DNA from 3 places in the Actinomadura sp. NTSP31 genome. Region 2 is predicted to be linked to each of the others. Evidence: predicted binding sites of a transcription regulator. Region 2 holds the regulator's gene; each other region holds the start of a gene.
What was found. Region 2 encodes HrcA, which represses chaperone genes, less so after heat shock. Its sites were predicted from a motif close to TTGGCACTCTCNNNNNGAGAGTGCCAA; they were not measured.

Region 1 (7,339 bases), on a different contig from region 2:
CGGGGCGGGCGGCCGACCGGCCTGGCGGGGTCGGCCGAGGCGCGGATGGCGTATCCGGCCGGCCCGCAGATCTGGCCCGGCGGTTAGCAGGACCTGGCGTGATGGCCAGTATCGGACGGCCGCATAGGGTGAGTATCGGCAAGATCGCGGATTCGGGGGGAACCGCGGTCGGACGCAAGGCTCACCGGGAGGTTCGAGATGACGGCGCCCTGGCGAATCCTTTCCCTACCCCCGCTCGGCGAGGATCTCGTGCGCGGCCTGTTCGGCTCGTTCGGCGACGCCGTGGAGGTGACGTTCCCGCAGACCAGGGACCGCGACGGGCTCCTCGCGGCGCTCCCGGAGGCGGAACTGGTCATCGGCGACTTCAGCGCGCAGCTGAGACTGGACGCCGAGGCCGTCGCCGCCGCGCCGCATCTGGCGTTCGTCCAGATGCCCGCCGTGGGGACCGACAGCATCGACGGTGCCTCTCTCGCGGAGGCCGGTGTACCGCTGGCCAACACCGCCGGTGCCAACGCGCGCGGAGTGGCCGAATGGGCTGTCGGCGCCGCGTTCGCGCTATGCCGCCATCTCGTCTGGGGTGACCGGCATGTGCGCGCGGGCGAATGGCCGCAGACGGAAGTGCTGGCGCGCGGGACGAGGGAGATCCACACACAGCGCGTGGGGGTCGTTGGCTTCGGGGCCATAGGCGCAGAGGCGGCGCGCCTGTTCCAGGTGCTCGGCTGTGAGGTCTCCTACTGGACGCGGCACCCGCGTGCATCGGCTTCGGTGACGTACAGGGAACTGGACGATCTGCTCGCCACTTCGGACATCCTGGTCCTCGCGCTACCGCTCACCGACGAGACACGCGGCCTCATAGGCCCGGAACGTCTCGCCCTACTCCCCGACAAGGCGCTGCTGGTGAACGTGGCGCGCGGCGGCATCGCGCCCGACGACGCCGTGCTCGCCGCGCTGGAGTCGGGACGTCTCGCCGGCGCGGCCCTGGACGTCTTCGACGAAGAGCCGCCACGGGCCGACCACCCCCTGCGCGCGCACGAGAACGTCCTGCTGTCCCCGCACGCCGCGGGCGGGACGACGCAGTCGCAGCGGAACATCGTGACGATGCTGCTGGACAACGTCACGCGGGCCGTCCAGGGACACGCGGTGCAGAACGTCGTCAACGGAGTGGATCCGCAGGTCAGACGGAGATAACGGACGTTCCAGACGTCCAGTTCATCAACCGCAAATGTGCATTTGACGCATGATTCTGTAGTATTGCTAAAAGTTCAACTTTGACGACCCCGAAGGGTGGGATGTGCATCTCGACATCTGGCTACTCCTCGGGGCCGTGCTCGTACTCAGCGCCATCGTCGCGGTCCGGCTGTCGCACAAGGCCGGCCTGCCGACCCTCCTGGCGTACATGGGCCTCGGCCTTCTCATCGGCGAGTCCGGTCCCCTCCACATCGACTTCGACAATGCCGAACTGGCCGAGACGCTCGGCCTCGCCGCCCTCGTCCTGATCCTCGCCGAGGGCGGTCTCACCACCAACTGGCGCCATGTGCGGCCGTCCGTGCCCGCAGCGCTCAGCGTGTCCACCATCGGCACACTGATCAGCATCGTGGTGGTGGCGCTCGCCGCCATGTGGCTGATCGGCATGGACTGGCGCCCGGCGTTCCTGCTGGCCGCCGTGCTCGCGCCCACCGACGCCGCCGCCGTGTTCTCGGTGCTGCGCCGGCTGCCGCTGCCGTCCCGGCTGACCGGGCTGCTGGAGGCCGAGTCCGGCTTCAACGACGCGCCCGTCGTCATCATCGTGGTGACGCTCAGCGCCAAGCACGGCGGTGCCCCCAACCTGGCCGAGCTCTTCGGCGTGATGGTGTACGAGCTGATCGCGGGCGGCCTGCTCGGCTTCGCGATCGGCTGGCTCGGGGCGCAGGCGCTGCGCCGCGTCGCCCTCCCGGCCTCCGGCCTCTACCCGATCGCCGTGTTGTCGCTGTCCGTCGGCTCCTACGGCGCCGCCACGCTGCTGCATGCGAGCGGCTTCCTGGCGGTCTATGTGAGCGCGCTAGTGCTCGGCAATGCCCGCCTGCCGCATCGTCCGGCCACGAGGGGCTTCGCCGAAGGCATCGGATGGCTGGCCCAGATCGGGCTCTTCGTGATGCTGGGCTTGCTGGCCTCCCCCAGCGCATTGCCCGGCCAGATCGTCCCGGCACTCGTCATCGGGTTCGTCCTGCTGCTCGTAGCGCGCCCCATCTCGGTCGTGCTGTCCTCTATCGGATTCAAGCTGTCGTGGGGCGAGAAGGTGTTCGCCTCATGGGCGGGGCTACGCGGAGCCGTCCCCATCGTCCTGGCCACCATCCCGATGGTGAAGGACGTCCCGAGCGCCGATCGCCTCTTCTCCATCGTCTTCAACATCGTCGTGGTGTTCACCCTCTTGCAGGGCCCCACGCTGCCGCTGGTCGCCCGCTGGTGCCGGCTGAAGAGCGATGAGGAGACCCGCGAACTGGACGTCGAGGCCGCGCCACTGGAGGAGCTCCATGCGGACCTCCTCGAAGTCCGCATCCCGCCCGACTCCATGTTGAGCGGGGTGGAGATCTTCGAGCTCCGATTGCCCGCCGGGGCGTCCATCACCCTCGTCGTAAGAGACGGATCGAGCTTCGTACCCGAACCCACCACGCCCCTGCAGCACGGCGACACCCTGCTGGTCGTGACCACCGACACCGTGCGCGAGACCACGGAGCGCCGGCTGCGCGCCATCAGCCGCCGCGGGAAGCTGGCAGGCTGGTTCGGCGAGACGGGCGTGTAGGCCGTGGCCGGGGTTCCGTACGGCCCTGCCACAGAAGGCTCACGGCGCTCGGGAACAGACCCGCGGTGAATCCTGTTGCAGCCATGGGTACCATTAGCAGTCATCTAGAGTGAGTGCCAGTCCGGGACGGCTCCGGGCTGAGTCAGCGAGGAGGAACCGTGCCGACGTATCAGTACGTTTGCACCGAGTGCGGCGAGCCTCTGGAGATCGTGCAGAAGTTCAGCGACGACGCGCTGACCGAATGCCCGGCGTGCAGCGGCAAACTCCGCAAGGTCTTCTCCGCCGCGGGGATCATCTTCAAGGGGTCGGGCTTCTACCGCACCGACAGCCGCGGCTCCAGCAAGTCGTCCTCGACCGTGGGGAGCTCGTCCAACGGGTCCAACGGCAACGGGTCGAACGGCTCGTCGGGCAGTGACTCCGGCAAGTCCGACTCGTCGTCGTCCTCGTCGTCGAGCGACTCCTCGTCGTCGTCTTCCAGCTCCTCGTCGAAGTCGTCTTCGTCCGAGAAGGTGGCCTGACCTCCGGGCACGTCCCGGCACCACCGCGCTTCACCGAGGCCGGAGGAACCCGCGCAGGGTCTCCTCCGGCCTTCGTCATTTTCTGGGCTCGCCCCCTGAGCCGATCCCTGGGGCTACCCCGAGCCGGACCCTGAGGCGTCCCCGAGATTTCGCGATATAACTTGCTTTCTCTCTTGTACCGAGAGACTCTAGTTGAGAGCAAGTAGTCGCGTCATATCGCGACTTCGCCGGACACTCTCAGGAGATCGACCATGCGCGCACAGAGCCAGGCTCCCCCCAGCACACCGGCCCGCCGGCTCGCCGGGCTGATCGCCGGCCGCCGCGGCAAATGGGCCGTCCTGGCCATCTGGGTCGTGCTGCTGGTCGCCCTCGGCCCGCTCGCCGGACGGCTCGCCGACGTGGAGAAGAACGACGCGGCGTCCTGGCTGCCCGCCAGCGCGGAGTCCACCCAGGTCGTCAAGCTGCAGGACGCCTTCCAGAAGGACGAGACGATGCTCGCCGTCATCGTCTACGAGCGTCCCGGCGGGATCACCGCCGCCGACCGCGCGAAGGCCGCCGCAAACGTGGCCGCCTTCGAGCGCCTCCCCGGTGCCGAGAAGGCGCGGGGCCCGATCCCGGCCGAGGACGGCCGGGCTCTGGAGACCCTCGTCCCGATCAACAGCGACGACGTGACCGACGCCGTCGACCAGGCCCGCGACATCGTCAAGCGGGCCCCGCCGGGGCTGTCCGCGCACGTCACCGGGCCCGCGGGCGCCGGCTCCGACCAGTTCGGCGTGTTCCAGAGCCTCGACGGGTTCCTGCTGATGGCCGCCGGCATCGTCGTGATCGTCCTGCTGCTGATCATCTACCGCAGCCCGATGCTGTGGTTCATCCCGGTGCTCAGCGCCGTCTTCGCCCTGGGGCTCGCCCAGTCGGTGGTGTACCTGCTGGCCAGGTACGCCGACCTGACCGTCAACGGGATGAGCTCCGGCATCATGACCGTGCTGGTGTTCGGCGTCGCCACCGACTACGCCCTCCTGCTCGTCGCCCGCTACCGCGAGGAACTGCACCGGCACGAGGACCGGCACGAGGCCATGGCGTTCGCGCTGCGCCGCGCCGCGCCCGCCGTCATCGCGTCCGCCGCCACCGTCGCCGTCGGCCTGCTGTGCCTGCTGCTCGCCGACCTGAACTCCACCGCCGGGCTGGGCCCGGTCGCCGCTGCCGGTGTCCTCACCGCGCTCGGCGCGATGGTCACCCTCCTGCCGGCCCTCCTCGTCATCTTCGGCCGCTGGGTGTTCTGGCCGCTCGTCCCGCGCTACGACGCCAAGTACCTGGAGCCGGAGGCGTACGAGGCCGAGCACGGTATCTGGTCGCGCGTGGCGGCACTCGTGGCCCGGCGCTCACGCGTGCTCTGGCTGACCACCGGGGTCCTCCTCGTCGGCCTTACCTTCGGCCTAGGTTCGCTCAAGGCCGACGGTCTCTCCAACGCCGGGCAGTTCACCGGACGCCCCGACTCGATCGCCGGGCAGGAGGCCGTCGCCCGGCACTACCCCGCCGGTTCCGGGTCCCCGGCCGTCGTCATAGCGAAGGCGTCCGCAGCGCCCCAAGTCGCCGCAGCGGCGGAGCACACCGCGGGTGTCGCCCAGGTCGGCCCGCCCGCCCACGCCAACGGGCGCGTCATGTACGAGGCGACCCTGCGGGCCCCTGCGGACAGCAAGGCGGCCGAGCAGACCATCGACCGGCTCCGGGACGCGGTGCACGCCGTCCCGTCCGCGGACGCGAAGGTGGGCGGCACCACCGCCACGTCCCTGGACACCAAGCGGGCCTCCGCACGCGACAACAAGGTCATCTTCCCGATCGTGCTGGGCGTCATCTTCGTCATCCTTGTCCTGCTGCTGCGCGCGCTGGTGGCGCCGCTGCTGATGATGGGCACCGTCGTCCTGTCGTTCCTGGCCTCGCTCGGCGCGTGCGCCCTCATCTTCCGGCACGGCTTCGGCTTCGAGGGCACCGACACCGGGTTCCCCCTGCAGGCGTTCACGTTCCTGGTGGCGCTCGGGGTCGACTACAACATCTTCCTCATGCACCGGGTGCGGGAGGAGTCGCAGGTCCTCGGCACGCGGCGCGGCATCCAGCGCGGCCTCACCGTCACCGGCGGGGTCATCACGTCGGCGGGCGTGGTGCTGGCGGCCACGTTCGGCGCGATGGCGACGCTGCCGCTGGTGTCCATGGTGGAGATGGGCTTCGTGGTCGCGTTCGGCGTCCTGTTCGACACGCTGATCGTCCGGTCGCTGCTGCTTCCCGCCCTGTCGCACGACCTCGGACGGCGGATCTGGGCGCCGGGCCGGCTCGCCGGGAGCGAGACGTCCTCGGGCCGGTCCAGGGTCCTCGACCGGGTCGGCTGACGCCGGGCGGACGGGACCGGGAGGGGTCCGGCGAGCGCCGGGCCCCTCCGCCGCGTCCGCCGATCATGAAGTTATCCACAATCGGCGGCCGATCCGCCGCGGGCGCCCGGCGCTGGTTAGTGTCGGCGGCATGTCCACCAACTCGCAGCCCACGGCCGAGATCGCGGTCATCGGCGGTTCCGGCTTCTACTCCTTCCTCGACGACGTCGAGGAGGTGCGCGTCGACACCCCCTACGGCCCGCCGAGCGACGCCATCGCCGTCGGCGAGCTCGCCGGGCGCCGCGTCGCGTTCGTCCCCCGGCACGGCCGCGACCACCGCTTCCCGCCCCACAAGATCCCCTACCGGGCCAACCTGTGGGCGCTGCGGTCGCTGGGCGTCCGGCAGGTCCTCGCGCCCAGCGCGGTCGGCTCCCTGACCCCCGACCTCGGGCCCGGCACGCTCGCCGTCCCCGACCAGCTCGTCGACCGGACGTCCGGGCGCGCGCAGACCTACTACGACGAGGGCGCCGCGATCCACGTCTCCTTCTCCGACCCGTACTGCCCGGTCGGCCGGCGCACCGCGGTCGACGCCGCGCACGCCGCCGGATGGCCGCCCGTCGACGGCGGCACGCTCGTCGTCATCGAGGGCCCCCGCTTCTCCACCCGGGCCGAGTCCCGCTGGTTCGCGGGCCAGGGCTGGACCCTCGTCGGGATGACCGGCCACCCCGAGGCCGTGCTCGCCCGCGAGCTGGCCCTCTGCTACACCCCGCTCTGCCTCGTCACCGACCTCGACGCCGGCATCGAGGAGGGCGAGGGCGTCACGATGGACGAGGTGCTCCGGGTGTTCGGCGAGAACATCGGCCGGCTCCGCGACGTGGTCGCCGACGTGGTCAAGGCGCTGCCCGCCGACCGCGGCTGCGCCTGCCCCGCGGTCCTGGACGGCATGCGACTGCCCCTGGAGTTGCCGTGAACGCACGCGCGGCCCGGCTGCGGCGGCCGCTCGCGGCGCTGTTCGCCGCGGCCGCCGCGGGCCTGGCCCTCACCGCGCTGCGGCCAGGCCCGGCGGCGTCCGTCCGCGTCCTGGCGGCGGCCCGCGACCTGCCCGCCGGCACCGCGCTCGGCACCTCCGACCTGCGCGCCCTCGACCTGCCGCCCCCGGCCGTCCCGGCGGGCGCGGTGCGCTCCGGCGCGGCCGGGCGCGTCCTCGCCGGGCCGATGCGGCGGGGCGAGCCGCTCACCGACGCCCGCCTGGTCGGCGACGGCCTCCTGCGCGGCTACGGCCCCGGCACGGTCGCCGCGCCCGTCCGGATCGCCGACGCCGCCAGCGCCCGCCTCCTGCACTCCGGCGACCGCGTCGACGTGCTGGCCGGCCCGCCGTCCGCCGGCCCCGACATGCCCCGCGAGGACGACCGGTGGGGCGAGGCCCGCGTGGTCGTGTCCGGCGTCCCCGTGGTGACCGTCCCCCGCCGGCACGACGAGAGCGGCCAGGAGGGCGCCCTCGTGGTCCTCGCGACCGACCGCGCGCAGGCCCAGGCCCTCGCCGGCGCGGGCTCCGCCCTCTCCATCACCATCACCTGCTCCTGAACGCCCCGGCGCCGGACGGCACCGACTTGGCGCAAGGCGTGAGCTTTCATTACCATCCGTAGCCGTTCCGGTCCGGCACCACCGGACGGAGCACGGGT
Region 2 (7,339 bases):
TCGTCGTAGCGGTTGTAGGCGTCGACGATGTCGGTCACCAGCTTGTGCCGGACGACGTCGTGGCTGTTCAGCCGGGAGAAGTGGATGTCCTCGACGCCGTCGAGGATGTCCTGGACGACGCGCAGCCCGCTCAGCTGCCCGTTCGGCAGGTCGACCTGCGTGACGTCGCCGGTCACCACGACCTTCGACCCGAACCCGAGCCGGGTGAGGAACATCTTCATCTGCTCGGGCGAGGTGTTCTGCGCCTCGTCCAGGATGATGAACGAGTCATTAAGGGTGCGGCCGCGCATGTATGCGAGGGGGGCGACCTCGATGGTGCCGGCGGCCATCAGGCGCGGGATCGAGTCGGGGTCGACCATGTCGTGCAGCGCGTCGTACAGCGGCCGCAGGTACGGGTCGATCTTCTCGTAGAGCGTGCCGGGCAGGAAGCCGAGCCGCTCGCCCGCCTCGACCGCCGGGCGCGTCAGGATGATCCGGTTGACCTTCTTGTCCTGCAGCGCGCGGACCGCCTTGGCCATCGCCAGGTAGGTCTTGCCGGTGCCCGCCGGCCCGATGCCGAACACGATCGTGTGCTTGTCGATCGCGTCGACGTAGCGGCGCTGGTTCAGCGTCTTCGGGCGGATGGTGCGGCCCCGGCTGGACAGCACGTCCAGGGTGAGGACCTCCGCCGGGCGCTCGCCGCTCTCGCCGCGCAGCATCGCCAGGCTGCGCCCGACCGCGTCGGGGGTGAGCTGCGCGCCGTTCTTGACCAGCTCCAGCATCTCGGTGAACAGCCGGGACGCCAGGTCGGTCTGCTCCCGCGGGCCGGTCACGGTGATCTCGTTGCCGCGGACGTGCACGTCGACGCCGCTGCCGAACGCGTCCTCGACCGCGTGCAGCAGCTCGTCCCGGGAGCCCAGCAGGCTCACCATCGAATGGTCGTCCGGCACCACGATCTTGATCTGGGAGGGCGCGCCCGCGCGGTCGTCGCGCCCGGTACGAGTTGACCTCGTGTGAGTTGATTCGACCATCAGCCGGGCCTTGCGGCCTCTCCGACCTGCCTTCTGTTCGCTCCGGGTGTCCAGGGTTGCGTTTCCATGGTACTGGGAGCCCCCGACGGAACGCCGCCGCTTTTCGGGCGCGCCCGCCGGGCGCGCGGCGCCCCGGCGGCCGCGGGACGGCCGGCGGCCGGCCCCGGGCGGTCAGCCGGGCGGCCAGTTCAGGCCACGCCCGCCGAGCACGTGCGCGTGCACGTGGAACACGGTCTGGCCGGCCTGGGCACCGGTGTTGAAGACGATCCGGTAGCCGGTGCCGTCGATCCCCTCGTCCACCGCGACCCGGTGCGCCTCGCCCAGCACCTCGGCCAGCAGCGCGGGGTCGGCGGCGGCCAGCTCGGCGGCCGTCGGGTGGTGGTCCTTGGGGATGACCAGCACGTGCGTGGGCGCCTGCGGGTTGATGTCGCGGAACGCCAGCACGCGCGCGGAGTCCCGGACGACCTTGGCGGGCACGTCCCCGGAAACGATCTTGCAGAACAGGCAGTCGGTCATCTTTCCCCTCTCCGCGCGGCCCCGGCCGCGTCCGAGATCCTATCGAGACCGTCGCGGGGATGGCCCGCGACGCCCCAAGATCGCTAAGGTTTCGGCGTCGATCTCCGGTTGTCGAGCCGATTCCGACCGGCCACTGGTTAAGGTTGTCAACTCAGGGCGTACCCCCCGGTCCGAGGGCGTTGCCGCGCGCTCGCGCGGGTGGGGGAAACCCGATTCGATGCCGGCCCGGAGGGGCGTCCGAATGGGCGGCCGGGGCACGGTGAAGGCGGCGGATAGGTGACCGAGGTCCTCAAGAACATGCCCTTTCGTAAACCCAACGGCGAGGGTGCGCGTCCCACTGACGTGACCGAGACCCTCGTGGCCAGGGGAACGGCGGGGGCCGTGGCCGTCGCCTGGGACGCCGATCAGGCGGTGACCGCGCTCTACAGCGCCAACTACCGCTCGCTCGTGCGTCTCGCCGCCATGCTCGTGCGCGACTCCGGGACGGCCGAAGAGGTCGTCCAGGACGCGTTCGTGGCGATGCACGGCGGCTGGCGCCGCCTGCGCGACCCCGACAAGGCCCTGTCGTACCTGCGCCAGTCCGTGGTCAACCGGTCGCGATCGGTGCTGCGGCACCGCGCCGTCGTCGAGAAGTACGCCCCGAAGGGGCTGCCGGACGCGCCGAGCGCGGAGGCCGGGGCGATCGGCGAGCTGGAGCGCTCGGCGGTGATCGACGCGCTCTCCCGGCTCCCCGCCCGCCAGCGGGAGGCGCTCGTCCTGCGCTACTACGCCGATCTGTCCGAAGCGGAGATCGCCAACGCCATGGGGATCTCCCGAGGCGCCGTGAAGAGTCATACGGCGCGCGGCATGACCGCGCTACGCAACGTCCTGGAGCAGTTCTCATGACCACCGACCCCCACGACGAGCACGGCGAGATCCTCCGCCGCGCCCTGCACGCGGAGGCGGACTCGGTCACCCCCGCCGACGACGGCCTGGAGCGCATCCGGGCCCGCGTCGCCGACCCGCGCCGCCGGCGCTGGTTCGGCATGGAGCGGTTCGGCACGGCCTGGTACGGGCTGGACCGGTTCGCCGTGACCTGGGCGCGGCCCGCGCTCGCCGTGGCCGCCGCCGTGGCGATAGCCGGCCTCGGCGTGACCGCGCCGCACACGATCGACCTGATCCAGCACTCGGTCGGCAGCAACGGGCCGTCGGGCGACGACCGCGACGCCCACGCCGGCGACCGCCTCGACTCCCGGGGCAACCCGATCGTGCCCGGCTCCGCCAAGCCGTCGCAGCCGGACGCGTCCGGGTCGCCGAGCCCGTCGGCGTCGTCGTCCCCGTCGACCTCGTCCGGGCCCACGCCGTGCGGCTCCGGGCCGGCGGTCACCGGCGCGACGGCGTCCCCGTCGTCCGGCTCCTCGAAACAGGGCGCGAAGGCGTCCGCGTCGCCGTGCCCGAGCGGCAGCCCGACCACGAGCCCGACGCCGACGCAGACGCCGACGACGCCTCCGCCGTCCACGCCGGAGCAGCCGACCGAGCAGCCGACGCCGCCCGCCAGCACCGCCCCGGCCACCACCGCCGACGAGGGTTCCGGCGCCTCCGCGCCCTGACCGCCCGACCGTCCGGCCCGGGCGCGCCCGACCGTCCGGCCCGGGCGGTCAGTGGGTAGGCCGGCCGCGGGTCACCAGCGGCCGGCGGCGGCCATCAGCACGGACGCGGCGGCGACCCCGGCGGTCGAGGTGCGCAGGACGGTCGGGCCGAGCCGGACGGGACGTCCGCCCGCGGCGGCGAAACGATCGAGCTCCTCCTCGGCGATCCCGCCCTCCGGGCCGACCACCAGGACGATGTCGCCGTCCGCGGGGGGCCGCACGGCGCTCAGCCGCTCCTCGGCGTCCTCGTGCAGGACGAGCGCGAGCGGCGCGGCGGCGATCAGGTCGGCGACGCCGGCGGTGGACGCGAGGTCCGGCACCTCCGGCAGCCGGCTGCGGCGGGCCTGCTTGGCGGCCTCGCGGGCGGTCACACGCCACCGTCCGAGCGCCTTTTCCCGCCGTTCCGGGCGCCACCGGGTGACGCACCGGGCCGCCGCCCACGGGACGATCTCGTCGACGCCGGCCTCGGTCATGGTCTCCACCGCCAGCTCGCCCCGGTCGCCCTTCGGCAGCGCCTGGACGACCACGAGCCGCGGCGCGGGCGCCGGCTCGACGCGGCGGGCCAGCACGTCCAGGGTGAGGGACGCGCGGTCGGCGGCGGCGACGACGCACTCGGCGAGCAGCCCGGCCCCGTCGGTCAGGTCGACGCGCTCGCCCGGCCGCAGCCGGCGCACGGCGGCGGCGTGCCGGCCCTCGGGGCCGTCCAGCACGACCCGGTCGGCGCGCAGCCGGCCCGGGTCGGCGAGGAACACCGGCGGACTCATCCCACTCCCCCCGGGCCGCCGCCCGCGCGCCCGCCGGGGGCCGGCGGCACGCCGTCGCGGCCCTCGCGGTAGGCCGTCGCGGTGGCTCTTCAGTGCTGGTTGAAAACGTCCCGCAGACGCGAGAACATGCCGCGCTGCCCCGGCGCGAACTTGCCGGGCGGGCGCTCCTCGCCGCGCAGCGCGGCGAGCCGGCGCAGCAGTTCCTCCTGCTCCTCGTCGAGCCGGTGCGGCGTCTCCACGTTCACGTGGATCATCAGGTCGCCGCGGCCGCTCTCGTTGAGGTGCCGCACGCCCCGGTTGTAGAGCGTGATGACCTGGCCGGACTGGGTGCCGGGCTTGATGTCGATCTCCTCGGCGGCGTCCAGGGTCTCGACCGTGACGCTGGTGCCGAGCGCGGCGGCGGTCATCGGGATCTCGACCGTGCAGTGCAGGTCGTCGCCCTCCCGCTCGAAGATCGGGTGCGGCTTCTCGGCGATCTCCAGGAACAGGTCGCCGGGCGGGCCGCCGCCCGGGCCGACCTCGCCCTCGCCGGCCAGCTGGATGTGGATGCCGTTCTCCACGCCCGCCGGGATCTTGACCTTGACGGTGCGCCGGGTGCGGACCCGGCCGTCGCCGGAGCACTCGGTGCACGGGTGCCGGATCACCGAGCCGAACCCGCCGCACGCGGGGCACGGCCGGGCCGTCATGACCTGGCCGAGGAAGGAGCGCTGCACCTGCTGGACCTCGCCGCGGCCGTGGCAGGTGTCGCAGGTCTCCGGGTGCGTGCCGGGAGCGCAGCCCGACCCCTCGCAGGTGGCGCAGGCGACCGCGGTGTCGATGGACAGCTCGCGGGTCGTGCCGAACGCGGTCTCCGCCAGGTCCAGCTCGACGCGCAGCGTCGCGTTGCGGCCGCGGCGCGCCCGGGACCGGGGGCCGCGGGACGCCGAGGTGCCGAAGAAGGCGTCCATGATGTCGCTGAACGGGAACCCGGCGCCGCCGAAGCCGCCGGCCCCCGCGCCCGCGCCGCCCGGCGCGAACGGGTCCGCGCCGAGGTCGTACATCTCGCGCTTCTTGGGGTCGGAGAGCACCTCGTAGGCCTGGGTGATCTCTTTGAACTTCTCCTGCGTCTCCGGGTCGGGGTTGACGTCCGGGTGCAGCTCGCGGGCGAGCCGCCGGTACGCCTTCTTGACCTCGTCGGCGCTGGCGTCCCGGCGGACGCCGAGGGTCGCGTAGTAGTCGTTGGCCACTTACGACCCCGCCAGGATCTGTCCCACGTAGCGTGCCACTGCCCGTACCGCTCCCATCGTGCCGGGGTAATCCATGCGTGTCGGCCCGAGTACGCCGAGCCGGGCCAAGGTGAGGTCGCCGACGCCGTAGTCGGCCGCGACGACCGAGGTCGATCGGAGCCCCTCGTCGGGGTTCTCGGTGCCGATCCGCACCGTAAGAGTAGAGGAGTCGCCGGTCTCGCCGAGCAGCCGCATGAGCACGACCTGTTCCTCCAGCGCCACCAGCACCTCCCGCAGGCTCTGCGAGAAGTCGACCGCGGCCAGGTTCGCCGCCCCGGCGAAGACGATCTTCTCCTCGTGGTTCTCGACGAGCGTCTCCAGCAGGACCGACAGGACCGCGGCGGCGACCGGCCGCTCGTCCGGGCCCACCTTGTCCGGCAGGTCCGCGACGGCCGAGGGCACCTCGCCGAAGCCCAGCCCGTCCAGGCACGTATTGAGCAACGCCCGCAGGTGCCCCACCGATTCCTCGGAGATCGCCCCCGTCTCGATGACGCGCTGCTCCACCCGGCCGGTGTTGGTGATCAGCACGAGCAGCAGCCGGCCCTCGGCGACCGGGACCAGCTCCACGTGCCGCACCGACGAGCGGGTCAGCGACGGGTACTGCACGACCGCGACCTGCCGCGTCAGCTGCGCCAGCAGCCGGACGGTGCGGCCGACGACGTCGTCGAGGTCGTAGGCGCCGGACAGGAACGTCTCGATCGCGCGGCGCTCCGCGATCGACAGCGGCTTGATCGTGGACAGCCGGTCGACGAACAGCCGGTATCCCTTGTCGGTGGGGACGCGTCCCGCGCTGGTGTGCGGCTGGGCGATGTACCCCTGCTCCTCCAGCACGGCCATGTCGTTGCGGATGGTGGCCGAGGACACGCCGAGGTTGTGCCGGTCCACGAGGGCCTTGGAGCCCACCGGTTCGTTCGTCGAAACGTAGTCCTCGACTATGGCGCGCAGCACCGCGAGCTTCCGGTCGTCAAGCACCCGGTCACCTCCTTCTGCACCTTCCACAGGTCCTCACGTCCAGATATACCGCCGACTGGGCGTTGCTGGCACTCCGTACTCCCGAGTGCCAAGTGTACGGCCCGGCGGGGACGTTCCGGGGGTCCGCGGACGCCCTCGCGAGGGCGCGCGGCTGCGTGATCTTATCCTTCCCGTTAGGGTGCGGAGCCGTGCGGAGCGAGAAGTACGGAAACGACGTGCTCGGCGGGGACTGGCGCAGGCCTCGCAAGGGGCGGATTCCCGAGATCCCGGCGGAGCCGGGGCTGGTCGCCGAGGACCCGGACAGCGGCTTCTGCGGCGCCGTGGTCGGCTGCGACAAGTTCGGCGTCACGCTGGAGGACCGGTTCGGCAAGCGCCGGGTGTTCCCGCTGACCAAGGCCGGGTTCCTGATCGACGGCAAGCCGGTCACCCTCGTCCGGCCGGCCGCGGGGCCGGCCGCCCCGGCCCGCTCGGCGTCCGGGTCCATCGCGGTCCAGGGGCTGCGCGCGCAGGTCGCCAAGGAGAGCCGGATCTACGTGGAGGGCGTCCACGACGCCGAGCTGGTCGAGAAGATCTGGGGGCACGACCTGCGCGTCGAGGGCGTCGTGGTCGAGTACCTGGAGGGCGTGGACGACCTGCCCGCCATCGTCGAGGAGTTCGGCCCCGAGGAGGGCCGCCGCCTCGGCGTCCTGGTCGACCATCTCGTGGCGGGGTCCAAGGAGAGCCGGATCGCCGCCCGGGTGTCGTCCCCGCACGTCCTGGTGACCGGCCACCCGTTCATCGACATCTGGGAGGCCGTCAAGCCCGCGGCCGTCGGCATCCCCGCCTGGCCCCGCGTCCCCCGCGGCGTCCCGTGGAAGGAGGGCGTCGTCGAGGCTCTCGGCTGGGACTGCGAGACGGGCGCGGCCTGGAAGCGCATCCTCGGCTCCGTCGGCGCCTACACCGACCTCGAACCCGCCCTCCTCGGCCGCGTGGAGGAGCTCATCGACTTCGTGACGGCGCCGGCGCAGTCCTGATCAGGTCAGGTCAGGTCGCGGGTCACGGCGTCGGCCAGGAGGCGGCCGCGGCGGGTGAGGACGGCGCGGCCCCGCTCGTAGGGCGCCGGGTCGATGAGGCCGTCGGCGATGGCGCGCCGGACGGCGCCGTCGTCCAGCAGGTCGGCGGGGCAGCCGTCGGCGAGGCGGAGT
Region 3 (7,339 bases), on a different contig from region 2:
GCGTGTCGCCACTGTCGTCGGCAACGGAATGGTCACAGTGCGGGGACGAGGACGAAAATACCACGCATTGCGGTCAGCCGACCGCCCAGAGTGCCGAAATCGTCCCTCCGGCGCCGAAGATCCGGCGGGACGGCGAAGGCCCCCGCCCGGTGAGGGGCGGGGGCCGACACGATCTTCTGGGGCGGGCGAGCCGCACGCCCGCCCCAGGGGAAGATCAGTGGCCGTGACCGTGGCCGTGCCCGTGGCCGCCGGCCGCCGGCTCCTCGTCCTCGGGCTTCTCCACGACGAGCGCCTCGGTGGTGAGCAGCATGCCCGCGATCGACGCGGCGTTGGTGACGGCCGAACGGGTCACCTTCACCGGGTCGATGACGCCCTGGGCGATCAGGTCGCCGTACTCGCCGGTGGCGGCGTTGTAGCCGTGGCCCGGCTGCAGCTCCTGCACCTTGGAGACGACGACGTAGCCCTCCTGGCCGGCGTTCTCGGAGATCCAGCGCAGCGGCTCGACCAGCGCGCTGCGGACCGCGGCGGCGCCGGTGGCCTCGTCGCCGGACAGGCCGAGGGCGTCGAAGCCCTCCTTGGCCACGTGCACCAGCGCGCTGCCGCCGCCGGACACGATGCCCTCCTCGATCGCCGCGCGGGTCGCCGAGATGGCGTCCTCGAGGCGGTGCTTCTTCTCCTTCAGCTCCACCTCGGTGGCGGCGCCGACGCGCAGCACGCAGACCCCGCCGGCCAGCTTGGCCAGCCGCTCCTGCAGCTTCTCGCGGTCCCAGTCGGAGTCGGAGTTCTCGATCTCGACCTTGATCTGGTTGACGCGCGCGTTGATCTCGTCCGCGGAGCCCTCACCGTCGACGATGGTGGTGGCGTCCTTGGTGACGGTGATGCGGCGGGCGCGGCCGAGGTCCTCCAGGCCGATCGAGTCGAGCTTGAGGCCGATGGCCTCGCTGACGACCTGGCCGCCGGTGAGGGTGGCCATGTCGCCCAGCATCGCCTTGCGGCGGTCGCCGAAGCCCGGCGCCTTGACGGCGACGGAGGTGAAGGTGCCGCGGATCTTGTTGGCGACGAGCAGCGCCAGGGCCTCGCCCTCGACGTCCTCGGCCACGACCAGCAGCGGCTTCTTGGTCTGGGCGACCTTCTCCGCCAGCGGCAGGAACTCCTGCACGTTGGAGATCTTGCCGTCCACGATGAGCACGTAGGCGTCCTCCAGGACGGCCTCCATGCGCTCGGGGTCGGTGACCATGTGCGGGGACAGGTAGCCCTTGTCGAACTGGAGGCCTTCGGTGAACTCCAGCTCGAGGCCCATGGTGTGGGCCTCCTCGACGGTGATGACGCCGTCCTTGCCGACCTTGTCGAACGCCTCGGCGATCAGCTCGCCGATCTGCGCGTCCTGCGCGGAGATGGTGGCGACGTGCGCGATCTCGCCCTTCTCGTCGACCTCGCGGGCCGACTTCAGGAGCTGGTCGGACACGTACTGGGCGGCCGCGTCGATGCCGCGCTTGAGGCTGAGCGGCGAGGCGCCGGCGGCCACGTTGCGGACGCCCTCGCGGACCAGGGCCTGCGCGAGGACGGTCGCCGTGGTGGTGCCGTCGCCCGCGATGTCGTTGGTCTTGGTCGCCACTTCCTTGGCGAGCTGGGCCCCGAGGTTCTCGTAGGGGTCCTCCAGCTCCACCTCGCGGGCGATGGTGACGCCGTCGTTGGTGATGGTCGGCGCGCCGAACTTCTTGTCGATGACGACGTTGCGGCCGCGCGGGCCGATCGTCACCTTGACGGCGTCCGCGAGAGCGTTGACGCCGCGCTCAAGAGCCCGGCGAGCGTCCTCCTCGAACTCCAGGATCTTCGCCATGGGGATACTCCTATGTCACGCGATCCGCCCCGGCCGCCCCGCCGGTGGGCGGCGCGGGCCGGGGCGGGCGCATCACGTCTCGGTGATTACTTCTCGATGACCGCGAGCACGTCGCGGGCCGAGAGGACGAGGTACTCCTCGTTGTTGTACTTGACCTCGGTGCCGCCGTACTTGCTGTACAGCACGATCTCGCCGACCTTGACGTCGACGGGGACGCGCTCGCCCTTGTCGTCGACGCGGCCCGGGCCGACGGCGAGGACGGTGCCCTCCTGGGGCTTCTCCTTGGCGGTGTCCGGGATCACCAGGCCGGAGGCGGTGGTGGTCTCGGCCTCAAGCGGCTGGACGACGATGCGGTCCTCGAGCGGCTTGAGAGCAACCTTGGTGGCGGTCGTCACGATCTGACCTCCCCTTCGATTGGTCCTCGGCCGGCCATGGCTGGCCGACCGGCACATGTGACAGAAGAGGCGACCCTGGACCGGCCTGTCGTCGCGGGTGCCAGACCGAACCTTTGTCGCTGTGTTGGCACTCTCGAGCTGAGAGTGCCAGTCGTGAGACTATGCCGTGCCCGTTTGCCCGTCAACACGGACACGGACGCACGCCCCCCGGCGTTCCGGGCCGTTCACCCGCCGATCATCCGCGCGCCGCGGCCGATACCGTCCAGGCATGGACATCGCGTCGTTCCGGGAGCTGCTCGGCCCCGCCGGCCAGGCACTTCTCGCGGAGGCGGGCGAAGCGGACGTCTCGGAGGCGGGGCTGCTGGGCACCGCGTCCCGGCTGCGCGAGCGGTACGGGGCGGACCTCGTGGCGGCGGCGCTGACCCAGGTGCGGCTCCGGCGGCGCGCGGAGGCCAAGTTCGGCCCCGACGCGGGCCGCATGTACTTCACGCAGGCGGGGCTGGAGCAGTCGACGCGCGCGAACGTCGCGGCGCATCGCGCGCGGCGGTTCGCCACCGTGCTGCCCTCCGGCGCGCGCGTCCTGGAACTGGGGTGCGGCATCGGTGCCGACCTTACGGCGCGTTCCAGGGTGGGTCTTACCGGAGACGGCGTCGAGCGCGATCCGCTGACGGCCGAAGTGGCGAAGGCCAACGTGACGGCTCTCGAGTTGGACGGCCTCGCGCGCGTGCGCGTAAGCGATGCCGTGGAAGAGGACCCGGACGGGTACGCCGCCGTGTTCGCCGACCCCGGACGCCGGACGGCCCGGGGCCGCGTCTTCGACCCCCGCTCCTACGAACCGCCGCTGGACACCGTCCTGGATCTCGCGGGGCGGGCGCCCGCCGCCTGCGTCAAGGTCGCGCCCGGCATCCCGCACGAGGCGGTGCCCGAGGGCGCGGAGGCGGAGTGGGTGTCGGTCGGCGGCGACGTCAAGGAGGCCGCCCTGTGGCTGGGCGGCCTCGCCGGAGAGGTCGGACGCCGCGCCACGCTCCTGCCGCCCGATGGGGACGCGTGCACGCTGGTCCCGGCGGCCGGGCTGGGCGATCCGGACGTCCGCCCGTGGGGCCGCTACCTCTACGAACCGGACGGGGCCGTCATCCGGGCCCATCTCGTGGCGGAGGTCGCGGACCTGGTCGGCGGCGGGCTCGCCGACCCGCGCATCGCCTACGTCACCTCCGACGAGCTGCGCCCGACGCCGTTCGCGTCCGCGTACGAGGTCGAGGACGTGCTGCCGTTCTCGGTGAAGCGCATCAAGGCCGAGCTGCGGCGCCGGGAGGCCGGCGTGCTGACGGTCAAGAAGCGCGGGTCGGCGGTCGACGTCGACCGGCTCCGCCGCGACCTCGGCTTCGGCGGGCGGCGGGGCGGGTACGGCGCCGCCGAGGCGACGGTGGTGGTGACGCGGGTCGGCCGCGACCCGGTCGCGCTGCTCGCCCGTCCCGTCCGCGCGGCCGACCCGCCCAGGGAGGGCCGCGCCCGCTAAACGGTCCAAAGATCTTCCGCGCGGCACCGCAACGCCAAGGGCGCCCGCGCGACGCACCATGCCCGCGCAAATCATTAGCCCTTTCCGGCATTGCGTTCACCAGGGATTACGGGTGCCCGGCAAGGCGGTTGCGGCGGGCGACCAAACGGCGTTCCGAGATCAACGGGCGGGGAAACACCAAGGCAGGTTCAGCGATCGGGTTCCGGGCTCCCACGAATGCCGGGCCGGAATGGCGCCCGGCCCGGCGGGCGGCGCCGCGTCCGGCCGGTGCGCGCCGGCGGGCGGCACCGGGAAGGCGGCGCGGGAACTGCCGATGTTGGACGAGATGTACGGACAGACTGCCCGCCGCGAGCCGTCCGGCGGCGGGCGGCGCAACGGCCGGGCAGCGGAACCGATCCCCACAATTGCCCAGAAGCCCTCGAATCACGGATATCACCGTATGGCCGGTGATCACCGTCAATCCCCGCCAGTGGGATAACAGGCGCATTCCGCAGAACCCGCGACGTTCCCTGCTACCCGTTATAGCGGCGCTTCACACGCACTACAGTGGCGACTTCACGATTCATTGCCGTGCGCCATTTCGACGCGTCCGGCACACGAAGGAGCATCGGGTGGAAACGAATCACAACTTCCTGCAGACGGGGGGTCAACCGGTCTCGGATCGGATGCGGGAGTTGCTCGCCCGTGCGGCGCAGGACCACGTCTATGAACAGCGCTCACAGGGTCAGGTCCTGGACGAGATCCGCCAGCGGCTGGAGGGTATGGAGTGGCTGCTCCGCGAGGTCCGCGAGCGCGAGATCAGCGGGCTGACCGGGCAGCTCGACACCGTGCGCGGGCAGGTCGACGAGCTGGTCGGCAAGCCCCCGGAGTGGGCCGAGGGGCTGGCCGAGCACATCGACGGCCTCGGCGAGCGGGTCAAGCCGGTCGCCGAGCTGCCCGCGCTGTGGGCCGACGTCGGCGTCGTCGCCGAGAACGTCGACGAGGGCCTGACCCGCATCCAGGCCGTCCTGGACTCCGCGCAGCACATCACCGACGCCACCCAGCAGGCGTCGCAGCGCATGGAGGAGATGACCAAGCGGCTGGACAAGCTCCAGGGCAGCATGGAGGCCGCGTCCGTCCGCTTCAACCGGCTGGACAAGTCGCTGGCCGAGCTCGGGCACCGGTCCGAGCGGCTGGAGCACTCGATCAACGGCGTCACGGCGCGGGTCGACCAGGCCCTCGGCGAGATGGCCGAGCGGATGGAGCAGGGGCTGGAGGCGGTCAACGGCCGGGTCGAGGGCGTCGGCGGCCGGCTGGACGGGCTGGACGGGCGGCTGGACGGGGTCGACGGGCGCCTCGAGGGCCTGTCGGGCAAGCTGGAGGGCGTGGACGGCCGGTTCGAGAGCATCGAGGGCCGGATCGACGGCGTGGGCGAGCGGATCGGCCGGCTGCCGGCCACGCTGGAGATCGCGGAGCTGCACCGCGTGGTGGGCGAGCTGGCCCGCCGTCCGATGATGGACCACAGCGACCGGTTCGACGCGCTGGAGAAGCACCTGGCCGACGCGGTCGACCCGCTGATCGAGGAGCTGCGCGCCCGGCCCGACCGCGACGAGGTCAAGGCCACGATGTCGCAGATCGCCGAGACGGCCTACAGCGACGTCGCCAAGCGCATGGACGAGTTCTCCCGCCGGTTCGAGGACGTGCACGACGACGTGCGCAAGCGGATCGAGGGCATTCACGAGGAGGTCGCCAAGCGGGTCGACGTGGCCCTGGAGGAGTTCACCACGCAGGTCGACATCGTGTCCCGCCGGGTGGAGTCGGTGCACATCGACGTCACCAAGCAGGTCGAGTCCGTGCATCACGAGGTGGCGAGGCAGGTCAGCGGGGTGCACGACGACTTCGGCAAGCGGATCGGCGACATCCACGAGGACGTCACCCGGCAGGTCGGCAGCATCCACGACTCCGTCGCCAAGCAGGTCGCCGGCATGCAGGAGGACGTGGCCCGGCAGGTCGGCGGGGCGCAGGAGGAGTTCGGCCGGCGGGTGGACGGCGTGCAGGACGAGGTGACGCGGCGGGCCGAGTCGGTGCAGGCGGAGTTCGCCAAGCGCTTCTCGCACGTGCAGGACGAGGTCGGCCGCAAGGTCGACGGCGTCCACGACGATGTGTCCAAGCAGGTCAACGCGGTGCACGAGGACGTGCTGAAGCGGCTGTCCACGCTGGAGGAGACGATGCTCGCGCTGGCCGAGGCGCTGCTGCGCCCGCGCCGCGACGGCAAGGACTAGCCGGTCCGGGTGGGGCCGCTCCCGCGTCGCGGGGTCCGGCCCCGCCCGGCCCCGCCCGGCCCCTCCTCCGGGTTGCCGGACGTCCCCGTCGGGGTGTCCGGATCCCGCACGGAATCTGCGAGGTTTGTCCGGCAATCCGGCGAGACGACCGGAGACCCTCCGCCAAGCCCCCGCGATGACGTGCATTTTGTTACGTTCCGTCTTCGCAAAATCACTCCCAATACCCATCGGAATCCGTTTTCATGGATCTCGTGACTCCCACACCGGCTCCTTGCCTGCCGACCGGCGCCCCACCCGGCCACGCCACCCTGCGCTGGGTCGAGGGCTGTCTCGGCAAGGGCGCCGAGGTGCGGATGGTGCGGCCGCTCCCGGGCGGCAGCGCGCACGCCAACCACGCGCTCGTGGTGGAGACGCCGTCCGGCAGCGCGCACCGGCTGGTGCTGCGCCGCTGGACCGGCCGGGACACCGGCCTCGACGCGGGCCCCGGCCGGCGCTCCTACGGCGACACCGAGTTCTCCCCCGAACGCGAGATCGCCGCGCTGGCGCTGCTGGCGGGCTGCGAGATCCCGACCCCCGAGCTCGTCGCCGCCGACCCGTCCGGCGCGCACTGCGACGTCCCCGCGCTGCTGATCAGCCGGCTGGTCGGCCATCCGCCCCGGCCGTCCCCCGACGACCTGCCCGAGTACCTCATCCAGCTCGCCGCCGCGCTGCTGCCGGTGCACGCGCTGCACGGCGCGTCCACGATGCCGCCGTACGTCCCCTACAACCGGCTCGACCAGCGCAACCCGCCCAAGCACGCGCTGCGGCCGCAGCTGTGGGAGCGCGCGTTCGAGATCGCCGCCGGCCCCGCGCCGGACGCGCCCGCCCGCTTCCTGCACCGCGACTACCACCCCGACAACACGCTGTGGTCCTACGGCAAGCTGACCGGCGTCGTCGACTGGTCCGACGCGTCGTGCGGCCCCGTCGCGGTCGACGTCGCCCGCATGCGCCGCGGTCTCGCGCTCCGCTACGGCGTGCCCGTCGCCGACCGCTTCCTGGCCGCGTTCGACCAGGTCTCCGGCGGCCACGAGCACGACCCGTACTGGGACGTCCGCTGCCTGCTCGACCTGCTGCCCGAGGACGACGGCCGCCTCGTCGACGAGGCCGAGGTCCCCCTCTTCGAGGACTACCTGGGGTCCCTCGTCGCCGCTACAGCCTGACCGATTCGACCGGCAGGCTGGAGTCGGCGGGCAGGTCCAGGTCGGACGGGTCGAGGCCGGAGGCGACGAGCTCGGAGCCGAGGGCGGCGACCATCGCGCCGTTGTCGGTGCACAGCTTCGGGCGCGGC

Region 1: ACA514_RS06610 (FmdB family zinc ribbon protein) is a predicted target of HrcA. The motif match lies at 2,873-2,899, and genes of this name have one in related genera.
Region 3: groES (co-chaperone GroES) is a predicted target of HrcA. The motif match lies at 2,360-2,386, and genes of this name have one in related genera.

The regions. Positions count from the first base shown of each region.
Region 1 covers NZ_JBGNUT010000003.1:297,349-304,687, forward strand. The annotation lists gene ACA514_RS06600 (2-hydroxyacid dehydrogenase) at 199-1,188, shown strand; gene ACA514_RS06605 (potassium/proton antiporter) at 1,292-2,779, shown strand; gene ACA514_RS06610 (FmdB family zinc ribbon protein) at 2,938-3,297, shown strand; gene ACA514_RS06615 (MMPL family transporter) at 3,549-5,678, shown strand; gene ACA514_RS06620 (S-methyl-5'-thioadenosine phosphorylase) at 5,809-6,627, shown strand; gene ACA514_RS06625 (RcpC/CpaB family pilus assembly protein) at 6,624-7,241, shown strand.
Region 2 covers NZ_JBGNUT010000040.1:62,719-70,057, reverse strand. The annotation lists gene ACA514_RS43015 (PhoH family protein) at 1-1,010, opposite strand, end outside; gene ACA514_RS43010 (histidine triad nucleotide-binding protein) at 1,182-1,526, opposite strand; gene ACA514_RS43005 (SigE family RNA polymerase sigma factor) at 1,824-2,411, shown strand; gene ACA514_RS43000 (hypothetical protein) at 2,408-3,115, shown strand; gene ACA514_RS42995 (16S rRNA (uracil(1498)-N(3))-methyltransferase) at 3,187-3,918, opposite strand; gene dnaJ (molecular chaperone DnaJ) at 4,008-5,144, opposite strand; gene hrcA (heat-inducible transcriptional repressor HrcA) at 5,145-6,155, opposite strand; gene ACA514_RS42980 (DUF3097 domain-containing protein) at 6,344-7,168, shown strand; gene hemW (radical SAM family heme chaperone HemW) at 7,174-7,339, opposite strand, start outside.
Region 3 covers NZ_JBGNUT010000024.1:30,919-38,257, forward strand. The annotation lists gene groL (chaperonin GroEL) at 215-1,840, opposite strand; gene groES (co-chaperone GroES) at 1,927-2,238, opposite strand; gene ACA514_RS33135 (SAM-dependent methyltransferase) at 2,504-3,751, shown strand; gene ACA514_RS33140 (hypothetical protein) at 4,363-6,012, shown strand; gene ACA514_RS33145 (phosphotransferase family protein) at 6,255-7,211, shown strand; gene tsaD (tRNA (adenosine(37)-N6)-threonylcarbamoyltransferase complex transferase subunit TsaD) at 7,201-7,339, opposite strand, start outside.